One region of the Streptomyces sp. CNS606 genome, then DNA from elsewhere that is predicted to be linked to it. Evidence: riboswitches for the same ligand, from Rfam matches in the RefSeq annotation. Region 1 holds a riboswitch; the other holds the start of a gene.
What was found. A riboswitch is a leader RNA that binds a small molecule or an ion and turns the genes downstream of it on or off. The one in region 1 is predicted to bind cyclic di-AMP.
Positions count from the first base shown of each region.

Region 2: it holds a riboswitch for cyclic di-AMP, as region 1 does, so the genes downstream of both, K304_RS0117995 (LysM peptidoglycan-binding domain-containing protein) here and K304_RS0117515 (M23 family metallopeptidase) in region 1, are expected to answer to the same signal.

Region 1 covers NZ_AUFD01000024.1:56,835-64,584, reverse strand. The annotation lists gene K304_RS31745 (hypothetical protein) at 1-708, opposite strand, end outside; gene K304_RS0117520 (hypothetical protein) at 1,287-1,637, shown strand; cyclic di-AMP (ydaO/yuaA leader) riboswitch at 2,230-2,370, shown strand; gene K304_RS0117515 (M23 family metallopeptidase) at 2,383-3,510, shown strand; gene K304_RS0117510 (macrolide family glycosyltransferase) at 3,729-4,922, opposite strand; gene K304_RS0117505 (PPOX class F420-dependent oxidoreductase) at 5,103-5,540, opposite strand; gene K304_RS0117500 (DUF5996 family protein) at 5,635-6,582, opposite strand; gene K304_RS29590 (GNAT family N-acetyltransferase) at 6,686-7,027, opposite strand; gene K304_RS0117490 (tetratricopeptide repeat protein) at 7,079-7,393, opposite strand; gene K304_RS29585 (pirin family protein) at 7,471-7,750, opposite strand, start outside.
Region 2 covers NZ_AUFD01000026.1:40,207-47,956, reverse strand. The annotation lists gene K304_RS0118010 (SCO4226 family nickel-binding protein) at 1-45, opposite strand, end outside; gene K304_RS0118005 (sigma-70 family RNA polymerase sigma factor) at 149-1,390, opposite strand; gene K304_RS0118000 (YciI family protein) at 1,387-1,806, opposite strand; cyclic di-AMP (ydaO/yuaA leader) riboswitch at 2,553-2,734, shown strand; gene K304_RS0117995 (LysM peptidoglycan-binding domain-containing protein) at 2,739-3,500, shown strand; gene K304_RS0117990 (XdhC/CoxI family protein) at 3,648-4,838, opposite strand; gene K304_RS0117985 (NCS2 family permease) at 4,891-6,372, opposite strand; gene K304_RS0117980 (molybdopterin cofactor-binding domain-containing protein) at 6,901-7,750, opposite strand, start outside.

The DNA of each region.
Region 1 (7,750 bases):
GTCGTCGTGGCCGTCCTTGCCGTCCCTGCCGTGCTTGCCCCAGTCGTCCCCGTGGTGGTCCCCCTTGCCGCGGTGGTCGCCGTTCTTGCCGAACGGGTCGCCGCCGTCCCCCGGCCACTCCTTCCAGCCCTCACCCTCGGGCCAGGAGTCCCCGGCACCGGAATCCTTCGGAGCGCCGTCCTCCGGAGCGCCCTCGTCGGACCACTCCTTCCAGTCCTCGCCCTCCGGCCACTCGTCGCCGGCCTTCGCCTCGGCACTGCCCGTCGCGGGCTGCCGCTCACCGGCAGGGTGCTCCGCGTCCCCGGCCGCGTGCTTCGCGGGACCGACCACGACCGTGCCGGCGAGTTCCCTCCCGTCCGTGCAGGAGCCGCCGAGCGCGTACCGGCCCGGCTTGGTGTCGCGCGTGACGCGCAGCTCGCCCTTCGCCGTCCGGGCCTCCGCGTCCTTCGGCTCCAGCCCGAGGATTCCGGCGCCCAGTGCGCTGGCGTCCACCCCGGCGCTGCCGCCGGGCCCGCAGGCGTCCGTCGACAACGTGACCGTGCCCCCCGGGCGTGCCGTGCCCGGGTCGACCCTGATGGCGCCGTCGTCGCCGGCGGCGAAGGCGGTCGTGACGGTCGTTGCGGTTATGCCGACGACGGCCACGGACAGCGCCGCGCCGGAGAGCCGCCGAGCGACTCTCGGCCGGCGCGGCGTGGAAAACGCACGCATGAACGAACCTCCGACGATGGCGGGGTGCGCGGCGCGCGGCTGCGCCGGCGTACTCCCGGGACGCCACGCGTCCGCATCCGAGCCAAGTCGCATCCCCCCGGTTCCGCGCTCCGGACGGTGCGCCCCGTCGTCGGCGCAGGTGGGCGGTGGTGCCCGCGGACGTTGCTCCATGCGGCGGACGGTGCACGGAACGGTGCCCGGGCGGCGGGACCCGGCGGGCGCGGCCAGGGGGGTGTACGGGTGAACTCCGGGCCTGTACCCCCTTGTGGGTGACACGGCTGATCCGGGCGGGTGACTTCGGGCCGGTGGGCCTCGTTGTCTCTGGCATGGCTGTGATGCTCACGCAGTGGTCGCCGGTGCCCTGGTCGGGAGAAACGGTTCCCCGTCCGGCTCTTCCGCCCCCGGCGGATGCCTCCGCGCCCACGCCCATCTACGAGACGCTCGTACGCGAGTGGTCCCTGGCAGGCCGCGCCGTGCCGGGACAGGGAGGCCGTCACGGCCGCAGCGAGCCAGTGGAGACCGGCGCGCGGTGGTGGCGCACGGAGGAGGGGCGGCCGTCCTACGGGGCCCCTTCGCCGGTGGCGCCCGGTCCTGCCGCGTACGGCGGCGGGGTGTACGGCGGCAACGGGGGCGACCTGTACGGCGGCAACGGCGGTGACCTGTACGGCACTTCGGTTGAGCGGTACGGCTCCTCCGCGGAGCGGCACGCCACCGGTACGGAGGGGTACGGCACCTCCGCCGCCCCCTACCGGAGCGTCGCGCCCTACGTGGGCGTCTCCGGCTACGGCGACGGGGGCGACGACGCGGGCGGCCGTGCAGCGGAGGCGCGACCGGCGAAGGGTGTGGCCGGCGAGACCGAGGCGGCGGCCGCCGATCCGGGGGAGGCGGAGGAGAGTCAGCCCGCGTGGGAGCGCGTGGCGATTCTCTGACGCATCCGGGGCGGTTCGGTGCCGTGGGGCGGTGGCTGGTGTGTGTGGGTGCGGGTCGGGGGCGTGGGCTGCGGTCCGGGCCGACGACCCGGAAACCCATGATGTACGGGCCGCGTTCTCGGCGAACGGTGGGCACGACTCGTATTGCGCGGCCCACACATCACGGGCAAGTGTTTCCGGGCGCATCGACCCTCCCTCCGCCCACGCCCCCTCACGTCCGTCGCGGCCGCGGCCCACCCCCGTGCTCTTGAGGGGGAGGAGATCGGGGTCGGTTCCGGGTCGGAAGGCCGGTTCGGTCACGGAGGTTGGGGTGGAGGAGCTGACGGTCCGTTGGTGGAGATTCGGTGCCGGTCGTCGTGATCCACTCGTGATCACCCACGGAACCGGCGTGCTGACGGGGCGTGTTGGTGCGTCCGTATTGCTCCTCGGTGGGCGGGAAGTCCCTGCCAAAGCGTAGGCAAAATCAGCGACCCGGCTTGGTTTCCCGGCTGCGGGTCTATTAACGTTCGATAACGCAGCGCGGTCGTCACTGCCGTCACTCCAGGCGGCACCGTGCGCCGTCGCCTAATCCCGCACGTGGGTCACGCGAGTCTCACCGCTCGCGCCGGCACACCGAGGGAGCCGGGGAACCACCTTTCAGGGGTGAATCGGCGGTCCCGCCCAAGGACCGCTGTAGGAGACCTTCCTGCTCCGAACCCGTCAGCTAACCCGGTAGGCGAGAAGGAAGGAAAGGAGAGCGCCCCCAGTGGCGTCCACCAGGCATGCCCCCGAGGCCCGCGACCTCTACAGAAGCGGATACCTCGGCGACACCGACCTCACCACCGAGTTCCCCCAGTTCGAGGAGTCCTTCGACGCCACCGGCGCCTACACCGTGCCGACCGTCTACGGGCCGGAGCAGGACGGGGCGTACGACGGGTGGAACCCGACCGCCGAATCGGTGCGCCCGGTGCGCGGCCGGCACCGCGTGGCGAAGCAGCGCGGCGGGGTGGCCCGCAGCGGTGCGGTGCTCGGGGTCGGCATGATCGCGGCCGTCGGCGCGGGCGGAATGGCCACGGCCAAGGACAAGCCGGCCTCCGTCACGATGGCCGACATGTCCTCCCTCGCCGGCTCGGTGGCGGACGAACTGCCCAGCGAGATAAGTGACCTGGTCCCCGGCGTCGACGGCTCGGCGGACACCACGACGGTCGCCGCTCAAGCGCCGCTCACCCAGGCCGGGTTCAGCACCGAGACCGCTGCTCCGGAGGGGGACGCCGGGGAGTCCCTGCGGGCCCGCATCCTGGCGCAGGCCGCCCAGCAGCAGTCGGCCGCCGACGCCACCGTCCGCGAGGACGCCGTCGACACCGCGCGCGCGGAGGCCGCCGAGGCCGCCGCGAAGAAGGCGGAGGCCGAGCGCAAGGCGGAGGCCGAGCGCAAGCGCGAAGCCGCCGAGGAGGCTCGCCGCAAGGCGGAGGCCGCACGGCTCGCCGAACTCGCCCGCAGTTACAGCGTGCCCCTCTCCTCGTACACGCTCAGCTCCGGCTACGGCGCCGGCGGCAGCATGTGGGAGAACGACCACACCGGCCAGGACTTCGCCGCGCAGACCGGCACCCCGGTGATGGCTGTGCACAGCGGCACCGTGAAGGAGGCCGGCTGGGCCGGCTCGTACGGCTACCGCGTCGTACTCGAACTCGACGACGGCACCGAGGTCTGGTACTGCCACCTGTCCTCGATGAACGTCTCCGCCGGGTCCGAGGTCAACACCAAGGACGTCATCGGCAACGTCGGCTCCACCGGCAACTCCACCGGACCGCACCTCCACCTGGAGGTCCGGCCGGGCGGCGGTTCGCCCGTCGACCCGCTGTCCTGGCTGCGTGGGAAGGGACTGAACGTCTGACACCTTCCGCTCCACGATTCCCTTCCCACGTCCCTGATGCAGGGACGGTGCCGCCGCCTCGTGCCCGTCGAGGCCTGTGACACCTCCTCCCCCCACCGCAGTACTCGGCGACAAGGAGGGGCGAGGCGGCGGCAACCGGGAACCGGGGCCGGGCGGCCATCGAGACTCCGGCGGTCCTGGCGGACCACCCCCCGACGCCAGGGCCGTCGGACCCTTTTCTAGCGCTGGTTCAGCAGGGCTTCCAGGAGGTCGGCGGCCCGTGTGGTGCCGCCCTCCGCGCGGGCGTCCTCGCGCAGCCGGGCGGACCGTCGGGCCACCTCGGGATCGGAGGTGAGGGCGGTCAGCGCCGCGCGCAGCGACGCGGCGTCCGCGTCTGCGGTGTCGAGGCGGCGGGCCACGCCCAGTTCGACGAGGCGGTCAGCGTTCTGGAACTGCTCCGCGCCCTGCGGCACCGCGATCATCGGCACGCCCGTGAAGAGCCCTTCGCTGCTGCCGCCCATCCCGGCGTGCGTGACGAACGCGTCCGCCTGCCCCAGAATCGCCAACTGCGGTACCCAGGAGTGCACTTCGACGTTCGCCGGGATCTCGCCCAGCTCGGACGGGTCGACGTAGCGGCCGATCTGCAGCACCACGTGCCAGCCGGGGAGGCCGCCGAAGGCGGCCAGGCACTGCCGGTAGAACTCCGGCTGCCGGGTGTACGCCGAACCGAGCGACACGAGCAGCACGTTCTCGGCCCCGGCCGGACGGGTCCACGCCCCCTGGTCGGCGCGGTCCCCGAAGCAGGGCCCGACGAAACTCACCACATCGGGGTCCACGAGGTCGGCGTGCGGCTGCATCGCCCGGGGGATCATGGCCAGTGCGCGGTCGGGCAGCCCGACGAAGGACGGGCCGTCCGTCGTGGTCGCGCCGGACGCCTCGGCCCAGGCGGAGACGCGGTCGAAGTACTCCTGCGCGCCGGGCAGTTGCAGGATCTGCTTCAGGACGGCCTGTTCCTCGTCGTGCCAGGCCACGTACGTCGGCGAAAGCTGCACCGCGGGGCGGCCCTGCCGCTCGGCGAGGGCGCGGACGGCGTAGCCGCCGATGTCGTACAGATAGAGGTCGGCGGGATCGTCCTCGTACACCGCCTCGATCTGCGGGAGCACGTGCATCGCGTCGTCCAGGAACACGCTCATCGCGCCGACCGGGTCCTCCGGCCAGTCGTTGTCGGTCACCGGGAGCGTCGAGTCGAACGGCACGAACGTGGCGCCGGTGCCGGTGACGAGATCCGCGACGGCGTGCCCGTTGGCGTAGGTCACGCGGTGGCCGCGCGCCACCAGTTCGCGGATGATCTCCAGGCTCGGCAGCACGTGGCTGACGGCGGGCACGCCGACCATGGCGATGTGGGCGCGCGGGTGGGAGCGGGGCAGGTTCATGAGTCTCCTCGAGGATCTACGGGCGTGACGGCATCGGCCCGTGGCGAAGGCCCGGGCACGGGTGACGGTGGCGGCGCGCTGCGCCGCGCCGTCTCACTCGTAGATCTGCAGGAAGGAGCACATGCCGGCGAGGTTAGCCCGTGGCGCTCCGGGCCTCCACCGGATTTCCGCCGGGCGGGGTCAACGGCGGGGCTGACCGTAGGCGTGGCGGACGTGGAGGCGGACGACGAGGCGGCGGTCCGTGACCATCGAGCGGCGGTACTGGTTCCAGTCGCCGTGTTCGCCGGAGATCGCGCGGTAGACGTCGACCAGTTCCTCCACCGTCGCGTCGTACGGGTCCGCCGCGACGGGGGTCAGCTCCGCGTCGCCCTCGGCGACCGTCCAGGACCAGCCGTCGGCCGTCGTGACGTGGTAGCTCGCGCGCGGGTCACGGGCGAGGTTGCGGGTCTTGGCGCGGTCCGCGGTGACCGACACCCGGACGATCCGCTGCTCCGGGTCGTACGCGTGCAGCACGTTGGAAAGTTGCGGCCGGCCGTCCCGCTTCAGCGTCACCAGAACGCCCCGGTTCTGGTCCGTCAGCAGCGACAGCAGCGCCTCCTGCGGCACCTTCTCGTCCATGTCTCGCTCCTCCGCGCGTCGGGGAAAGGGCGGCGGCGCCCCCGCACGCCCCTTCCCCCGATCCTCGCAGGCCAAGCCCGCTGCGGGAGACGGCTCAGCGCCGGGCGTCCCAGCGGCCGGGGTCGTCCTCCAGTGAGGCCCGCGCCCACCGCCCGTGCTCGGCGGCCGCGGTGTAGGTGTCCTGAAGGAAGGACATCAGCGCGCCGTCCGGGTCCGGGGACGTCCGCACCGCCTCGTAGGGGAGCAGGAACTGCCCGTTCTGCGCACTGTAGTACGCCTCGTCCGGCCGCACCGGGTGGTCCGCGAAGCCGTCCGGTTCGGGGTAGGCGTACGCGTAGAACGCGCCCTCCTCGCCGCCGCCCGGCCAGAAGCCGCAGCTGCTCAGTTCGCGGGAGTAGCCCTCGACCATCACCCAGTCACCGCAGTTGGGCGCGCCGCCGGGGTGCGGTGGGGCGGGGCGTCCGGAGAAGCGGGTGCAGGCCAGGTCCATCGCGCCCCAGAAGAAGTGCACGGGGCTGACCTTGCCGACGAAGTGCGAGCGGAACTCGCCCATCACCCGCTGCGCCTGGAGGAGTTGGCGCCAGAACAGCTGCGCGGCGCCGGGGTCGTAGGAGGCGTGCCGGTCGTCCTCGGCGAACGGGATGGCCGGCTCGACCTCGTTCGGGTGGCCCTGGATGGGGGCCTCGACGCCCAGTTCGTCCAGTGCGCGCATCGTCTCGGTGTGGAAGCGGGCCACCGACATGGGCTCCAGCGGTACGTGGCGCGTGCCGCTGGAGTCGCGGCGCAGCACCAGCCGGTGCTCGACGAAGTCGAACTCCACGTCGAACGCGCCGTCGCGGTACGGCACGGCGGAGGTGGTCAGTCCGCGCGCGCTGACGTACAGGGTGACCTGCCACCAGTGGTTGACCAGCGGCGCGTGGGCCAGGCGCACCTTGCCCACGATCTGGGTCCACATGTGCAGGGTGTCGCGGGTGTCGGCCCAGTCGTCCACCCGCAGCCGCGGCCATGCCGCGGTCGCCCGTGCTGCTGTCCGGTCCGTCACGGCCGTGCCTCCCGGGTCGGCGTCGCCGGTCCCCCCTCGCAGGGTCGCCCCCCGTGCCCGGCCCGGCAAGTCAGGCGTTCGCGAGCTGCTGCGGCGTCGCGGGCTACTCGGGCTGCGGTGCGTCGACGTCCGCGAGGTGGGCGCCGTCGACCAGGTCGGCGTACTCGCGGTGACGCCGGATGTACCGCGCGATGTAGGGGCACAGGGGCGTCACCCGGAGGCCGCTGTCGCGGGCGGTCTCGAGGGCCTCCCGGGCGAGCCGACCGCCGAGGCCCTGCCCCTCGTACGCGTCGGAGACCTCGGTGTGCGTGAGGACGAGGCGGCCGGGCTTCCGCCGGTAGTCGGCGCGGCCGGCGGGCTCGCCGGAGACGCGGAGTTCGAAGCGGGAACGGTCGGGGAGGTCGACGACCTCCACGTCCTGGTGTCGTGCGGATTTCTCGGGCATGAGGGCCTCCTTCGGCCTCCGGCACCGGCCGGGTGGCCGGTGCCGGACGGATCACTCGCGGGCGCCGCCGCCGGTCATGGCTTCGGCGAGGCGCAGGTGCCGGATGGCCTCGACGGGGCGGTTCTGCCGTTCGAGGGTGCGGCCGAGGACCAGGTGCGCGTACGCCTCCGCCGGGTCCTGTTCCAGCACGGCGCGCAGTTCGGTCTCGGCGCGTCCGAGCTGCGCGGAGTGGTAGTACGCGCGGGCCAGGAGGAGCCGGGTGCCGAGCTTCCGCGGTTCCGCGTCGACGAGCGGCCGCAGGATGCGGGCCGCACCGGCGTAGTCGCGGGCCTCGTAGAACAGCACGGCGCGCTCGTACTCCTGCATCGGCTTCGGCGTGCCGCCCTGGGGCGCGGGTGTGCTCCGGTGCGCCGGGCTGTCGGGGGTCGCGGGCGTGTCCGGGGTCATCGGCGGTCACCCTCCGTCCTGGGGTCGGGGGAGCCGCCCCGAAGCTCCGCCGTGCCGGTGTCGGCGGTGGTGCGGTGCGGCAGCTCCTGTGGAGAGGTGGTGCCCAGTCGTCCGGCCTGGAAGTCCTCGAAGGCCTGGACGATCTCGGCCCGGGTGTTCATGACGAACGGCCCGTAGCGGGCCACCGGCTCGCGGATCGGCAGGCCGCCGAGCAGCAGGACCTCCCAGCCGGTGCGGCTGCCGTTGTAGTCCTGGCCGGGCGCCGCCTCGAGGGTG
Region 2 (7,750 bases), on a different contig from region 1:
GGTGATGCCCTTCATCCCCTCGTGGACGTCCATGAAGCGGGCCATCGTGATGCACCTCCGGGGGTCGTTCCCCCCTGCGTGGGGTCCGTCTCCATACTCCTCCCGGGCGGCGGTCCACCGCCAGCCCGCCGGGCGAGGCGGTGACGTGTCAGGCGAGGCGAGCGGCGCGTACGAGCAGGTAGCGCCGCTCGGGGTCACTCAGCGTGCGGCGTGCGGCCTCGCGGTAGGCGGCGCGCGCGGCCTCGCGGTCGCCGGCCATGTCCAGCAGGTGGCCGCGGGCGGCGGCGAGGCGGTGACCGCGGGCCAGGTACGGGTCGTCACGGAGCGTGTCCAGCAGTGCGAGGCCGAACTCGGGCCCGCGCACCATGGCGACCGCGACGGCGTGGTTGAGCCGGACGACCGGGCTGGGCCAGGTGCGGTCGAGCACGTCGTAGAGGGCGAGGGTCTGCGGCCAGTCGGTCGTTTCGGCGTCGGCCGCCTCGTCGTGCAGGGCCGCGATGGCGGCCTGCACCTGGTAGGGGCCGGGTCGGGTGTGCCGCAGGGCGTACTCGACCAGCGCGGTGCCCTCCTCGATCTGCGCCGTGTCCCAGCGGGCCCGGTCCTGCTCGGCCAGCGGCACCAGCTCGCCCGAGGGGCCCGTGCGGGCGGCGCGGCGGGCGTCGGTGAGCAGCATCAGCGCGAGCAGCCCGGCGACCTCGCCGTCCTCGGGGAGCAGGCTGCGCAGCAGGCGGGTGAGGCGGACGGCCTCGGCGGCGAGGTCGTCGCGCAGCAGTTCCGTCCCGGAGGAGGCGGTGTAGCCCTCGTTGAAGATCAGGTAGAGGACCTGGAGGACGACGGCGAGCCGGTTCTGCCGCTCCGCCCCGGGCGGGGTGCGGAAGTGGGCGCCGGAGGCCCTGATCCGCTGCTTGGCGCGGTTGATGCGCTGCGCCATGGTCGCTTCGGGCACCAGGTGGGCGCGGGCGATCTCCGCCGTGGTGAGGCCTCCGACGGCGCGGAGGGTCAGGGCGACCTGCGCGGACGGCGTGAGCCCCGGGTGGCAGCACAGGAAGAGCAGGCTGAGCGTGTCGTCGTCGGACGGGGCGGCGTCCTCGCCGGGCGGCGGGGCGACGAGCGCGTCCGGCGGGGCCAGGGCGGCGTCCGCCTCCTCGCGGCGGCGGCGTGCGGAGTCGCTGCGGAGCTGGTCGGTGAGGCGGCGGGAGGCGACGCGGATCAGCCAGCCGCGCGGGTTCTCGGGCCGGCCCTCGGCCGGCCACTGCACGGCGGCGGCGAGCAGCGCCTCCTGGACGGCGTCCTCGGCGGCGTCGAAGTGGCCGTAGCGGCGGACCAGCGCGCCGAGGACCTGCGGCGCGTGGCGGCGCAGCAGGTCCTCGATGCGGGGGTCGGTGGTCACGCCTGGTCCGGCGGCCCGTCCGGGACGGGGCGGACGACGACCGCCGGCTCCGGGTCGGAGCCCTCCGGGACGGGGCAGGAGTAGGCGCGGGCGGCGATCTCGTAGGCGCGCTCCGGGGTCTCCACGTCCACGATCCAGTAGCCCGCGAGTACCTCCTTGGTCTCCCCGAAGGGCCCGTCGGAGACCACGGGACGGCCGTCCTTGTCGGCGGTGACCAGACGGGTCTGGGACGGCTCCGCCAGTCCCTGGGCGTCGACCCATTCACCGGACGCGACGAGGTCCTGGTTGAGCTTCTCCATGTGCTGGAACATGACCTTGAGCTCGGACTCCGACCAGGCGGGGGCTCCCGGGGAGGGGTTTCCGCTCATGGCGTCGTAGTACTTCTGGGCTGACATCAGCATCAGCATGTACTTCATGGTCTGACTCCTTCGTCGGCGGCTCCCCTGCGGGTGCCTCTCACCGGAGACGTCGGAGCGGTGCGGCGGGTCTCGACGTCGCGGGGGAAGAAATCCCGGAAGAACTTCGGGCACCGCTCTCGACCGGATCACGGCCCGGTCACGGGCCCATTATCGCGGCCCGGCGCCCACCGCGCCCGGTAACACGCGGTTTCCCCGGAGCGAGCGGTACCCCTGCCCGCGCCCACGGCCACGGCCACGGCGCCCCTCGTCCGGTACAGGTCGCCCGCGAGGACGGGACGCACGGGCGGAAGGGCGTCGCGCGGGCGTCACCGTAGGCGGAGGTGCCAGGCAAAACACGCAAGTCCGACATGCACCCTCTCCACGCTTCCCTCGCACCGCCAACACCACTCCACGGCGGGAGAGCTGGAAATAGGTGGACATAAGGAACGCCCCAAGTCCCTTGTGGCGGGACTCACATCGCGCCATGGCCGATCTTGGGAACCGGGACGGCCCAGGATGCGTCCCGCGGCCAAATCGCCTGCGGTGCCTGACGATTAGGAAATCCCGGAGATTCACCGCTCTCACGCTCGGAAAATGCTTCATCGCATAGCGTCGAGGAACACCGGCCGGTAAAGATCACAGACGCGAAGGTCACCTTTTCCCGCAGCTTGTCTCCGCCGAATCGACTGTGGTCCTATGTGCTCGCTTCCGCACGTCATGGCGGAGGTTCCCGCGCCGGGACGCCGAATCCTGCCGACCGGCATCAGGGAAAAGCGCAGTAGTCAGCAACGGCAGGAGCGGGGGAACCAGGTAAGCGCCGCGCCGCACGACGGCCGGCTTGGGGTGAAGCCATGCCTCATCGCGCCCCCACGCGACGGGACATGGCCGGGCAACTCTTCTCGCCCGAATCCGACAGCTCACCTCGCAGGCGTAGGAGAGGATTCACCACCATGTCCCGTGGCCGTCACCGCCGCCCGCGTCATCTGCTCAATTCCCGCAAGGTCTCCCGCCTTTCCGTCGCGCTCGCCGCCGGCGGCGCCGTCGCCGCGCCGATCGCCGCAGCGGGCACCGCCCAGGCCGCCCCCGCCTCCGCGCCGGCCGCCGCCAACGTGAAGACCGTGAAGACCGGCGCCAAGGCGGAGCAGACCGCCGCCGCCGAGAGCTACACCGTCGCCTCCGGCGACACCCTCTTCAAGATCGCCAACGCGCACGACGTGAAGGGCGGCTGGCAGACCGTCTACGAGGCCAACAAGGAGACGGTCGGCGGGAACCCGGACCTGATCCACCCCGGCCAGGAACTGACCCTCGAGGCCGCGGCGGCCCAGAAGGGCGGCGAGGCCCAGCAGTCCTCCACCGAGACCTCCGGCGAGTCGGCCGACCAGGCCACCTACCCGGACAACCTGGACGGCTGGATCCGCGAGGCGCTGGCCGTCATGGAGCAGGAGGGCATCCCGGGCTCCTACGACGGCATCCACCGCAACATCATCCGTGAGTCCGGCGGTGACCCGAGCGCCATCAACAACTGGGACATCAACGCCCAGAACGGCACGCCGTCCATCGGTCTGCTCCAGGTCATCAAGCCCACCTTCGACGCCTACCACGTCGAGGGCACGGCCTACGACCAGTACGACCCGGTCGCCAACATCGTCGCCGCCTGCAACTACGCGGCCGACCGCTACGGCAGCATCGACAACGTCAACGGCCCCTACTGAGCCTGACGTTCGAGGGCCACTCGACGGCCGCCTCCCACCGGCGTGCAGGTGGGAGGCGGCTTTCGTCGTGCCCGGGGGCTGCGCGCCGCGGTGGTCGGGAGCCGTCGCCGGAGTCGGGTGACGCAGCAGCCGGGCTGCGCCGCCGGCTCAGGCGACGGAGCCGATCGGCCGGGGCCCGCCGCGGGCCCCGGGACCGTCGTGGTGGATCGGGGTGTGGGCCCCGGTCAGCGGCAGTCCGGAGCCGCCGCGGCGGCCGGCGACGATCTCCGCGGCGATGGACACCGCCGTCTCCTCGGGTGTGCGCGCGCCCAGGTCCAGGCCGATGGGCGAGCGCAGCCGGGCGAGTTCGAGTTCGGTGAGGCCGGCCGCGCGCAGCCGGGCGAGACGGTCCTCGTGGGTGCGGCGCGAGCCCATCGCGCCCACGTAGGCGACCGGCAGCCGCAGGGCACGCTCCAGCAGCGGGATGTCGAACTTGGCGTCATGGGTGAGGACGCACACCACCGTGCGGGCGTCGACCTCGGTGGCGTCCAGGTAGTCGTGCGGCCAGTCGACGACCACCTCGTCCGCGTCCGGGAAGCGCGCCGCCGTGGCGAACACCGGACGGGCGTCGCAGACCGTGACGCGGTAGCCGAGGAACCTCCCCGCCCGGACCAGCGCCGCAGCGAAGTCGATCGCGCCGAACACCAGCATGCGCGGCGCCGGCACGCTCGACTCCACCAGCAGGGTGAGAGGTGCGCCGCAGCGGCTCCCCTCCGCCCCGATGCCGACGCTGGCGGTGCGCCCGGCGTCCAGCAGGGCGCGCGCCTCGGCGGCGGCCGTACGGTCCAGGCCGGGGTGCCCGCCGAGGGTTCCCGCGGCACCGGACGCGCCGTCGCCGTGACCGTCACCGCCGTCGACGTCCGGGCGGACGAGAAGCGCCCGCCCCAGGAGCTCCGGCGGACCGGCCACCACGCGGGCGAGGGCCGCGGAGCCGCCGCGCGCCGCCGTGGCGGCGGCCGCCGCGTACGTCTCCCGCCACGGCGCGTCCGCCCGCACCGGCACGACCAGCACGTCGATGACGCCGCCGCAGGTCAGACCCACGGCGAAGGCGTCGTCGTCGCTGTAGCCGAAGCGCTCCGTGACGGGCCGGCCGTCCCGGAGCGCCTCGGCGCACAGTTCGTAGACCGCGCCCTCGACGCAGCCGCCGGACACGCTGCCGACCGCGGTGCCCCCGGCGTCCACGGCGAGCGCCGCGCCGGGCTGCCGGGGTGCGCTGCCGCTGACGGCCACCACCGTGGCCACGGCGAAGTCGCGGCCCTCCTCGCACCACTGGTGCAGTTCGGCGGCGATGTCCAGCACGGGGGAACCTCCAGGGTCGGTGCGGTGCGGTGGGGCTGTGCGTCCGCTCCGGCTACTTCACTCCGAGCCAGGCCTCGATGGGCCCGAGCGAGAAGTAGACGAAGAAGACCAGTGCCAGTACCCACATCAGCCATCCCGGCTCCCGCCACCGGCCCTGCACAGCGCGGATCAGCACGTAGGAGATGACGCCCGCGGCGATACCGGCGGTGATGGAGTAGGTGAACGGCATCAGGACGGTGGTGAGGAACACCGGGACGGACGTCGCCGGGTCGTTCCAGTCGATGTGCTTGGCGTTCGTCATCATCATCGAGCCGATGACGACCAGCGCGGCGGCGGCCACCTGCGTCGGGATCACCTGGGCGAGCGGCGTGAAGAACAGGCACAGGGTGAAGGCCAGGCCGGTGACGACACTGGCGAACCCGGTGCGCGCGCCGTCGCCGACGCCCGCCGTCGACTCCACGAACACCGTCTGCCCGGAGGCGCCCGCGACGCCGCCGACGATGCCGCCGGCGCCGTCGATCGCCAGGGCCTTGCTGAGCCCGGGCATCTTGCCGTCCCGGTCGGCGAGGTCGGCCTGCTGGCCGATGCCGATGATCGTGCCCATGGCGTCGAAGAACCCGGCCAGCACGAGGGTGAAGACGATCACGCCGACGGTGATCGCGCCGACGTCGGCCATGCCGGTGAAGGAGACCTGGCCGAACAGGCCGAAGTCCGGTGCGCTGACGATCGACCCGGTCAGCTCCGGGGCGTTCAGCCCGCCCCAGTCCTGCACGGACAGGCCGGCCACGGCGTGCACCAGCGCGGCGAACAGGGTGCCGCCGACGATGCCGATGAGGATCGCGCCGGGCACCCGCCGCACGTGGAGCAGGAAGATCAGCAGCAGCGTCACCGCGAAGCACAGCACCGGCCAGCCGGTGAGCTGGTCCTGGACGCCGAGCTGGATCGGCTTCGCACCGGCGACACCGCCGGGACCGCCCATGCTGGTCACGAACCCGGCCTGGACCAGGCCGATCAGCGCCACGAACAGGCCGATGCCCATGGTGATGGCGTGCTTCATCGCCAGCGGGATCGCATTCATGATCAGCTCCCGCAGGCCGGTGACGACCAGCAGGATGATCACGGCGCCGTAGATGACGCACATGGCGAACGCGTTCCCCCACGTCATCTCCGGCGCGACCTGGAAGGCCACGACGGCGGAGACGCTGAGTCCCGCGGCCAGCGCGAGGGGGACGTTGCCGAGGATGCCCATCGCCAGCGTCGTCGCCGCGGCGGCGAACGCGGTGGCGGTGGTGAGCTGGGCGGGGTCGAGCCGGGCACCCGTGGCGTCCGGAACGGACAGGATCACGGGGTTGAGGAGGATGATGTACGCCATCGCCATGAAGGTGGTGACGCCGCCGCGCACCTCACGGGCGAGCGTGGATCCTCTGTCGGACATGTGGAAGTAACGGTCGAGCCAGGACCGTCCTGCCGGGGGGCGGGAGCCGTTCCCCACCTCCTCGGGCGAGGTCTTGGGCTCCACGTGCGACTGGGTCATCTTGTGCCTTCTCCCAAGGTTCACAGGGGCACCCGCCCCGGCGCGCCGTGACGCGCCGTCGTTCGGCGGGATTTGGGATATGCACGACGCGGGGGACGGCCCTCGCCGCGTTCTGTGGGGGTGTGCCGGGCGCGGTTCCGCTCGCGCGGGACGCACCGACGTGGGGCCGCGCCGGCAGAGGCGCTCCGGAGAACCGGTGCACGCTGCGGGCTGCCCCCGGACGGCGGGGCCGCGGTGCGGTCGGCACCGCCGGGCTCCACCGTGTGCGGCCGGTCGTCGCCGCGACGGGAGCGAGCGTCCCGCCGCGGCGCGGCCCGGCCGGGCACCGGGGCCGATGGCCCCCGGCGCGTCGGCCGTACGGAGGGTGTCACCGTGCGGTCGCGGTGCGGTCGGCACCGTCCGGCACGGCCGGGCTCCGCCGCGGCGGCGGAGCATGCCACCGCGCGGACGGGACACCACGACGGTGAGGGTTCGGCGGAATGCGCGTGCACGGCGACCACCACGTTCGGCTCGCTCCGGCTGTGCCGGCTACGTGCCCGTGAGGTGCTCGGGACGGACCGGCACCCGGTTGAGCGCCAGGCCCGTCGCGGCACGGATCGCGGACAGGACGGCGGGCGTGGAGGACAGGGTCGGCGCCTCTCCGACGCCCCGCAGGCCGTACGGCGCGTGCTCGTCGGCCAGTTCCAGCACGTCGACGGGGATGGTCGGCGTGTCGAGGATCGTCGGGATCAGGTAGTCCGTGAAGGAGGGGTTGCGGACCTTGCCGTCCTCCCCCACCACGATCTCCTCCATCACCGCGAGGCCCAGACCCTGCGTCGTGCCGCCCTGGATCTGGCCGATCACGGACTGCGGGTTGAGGGCCTTGCCGACGTCCTGCGCGCAGGCCAGCTCCACGACCTTGACCAGGCCGAGTTCGGTGTCGACCTCGACCACCGCGCGGTGCGCGGCGAACGAGTACTGGACGTGGCCGAAGCCCTGCCCGGTGCGCAGGTCGAACGGTTCGGTCGGCCGGTGGCGCCACTCGCTCTCGACGTCGACGGCCTGGTCCTCCAGGACGTCCGTGAGCGGGGCGAGCACCTCGCCGCCGTCGGTGACGACCTTGCCGCCCTCCAGCAGCAGTTCGGCCGTGGCCCACGCCGGGTGGTAGGTGCCGAACTTGGCACGGCCGATCTCCAGGACCTTCTCCCGGACCAGCTCACAGGTGTTCTTCACCGCGCCGCCGGTCACGTACGTCTGGCGGGACGCGGACGTGGAGCCGGCGGAGCCCACCTGCGTGTCGGCGGGGTGGATGGTGACGTCGGTGACGCCCAGCTCGGTGCGGGCGATCTGCGCGTGCACGGTGACGCCGCCCTGCCCGACCTCGGCCATCGCGGTGTGC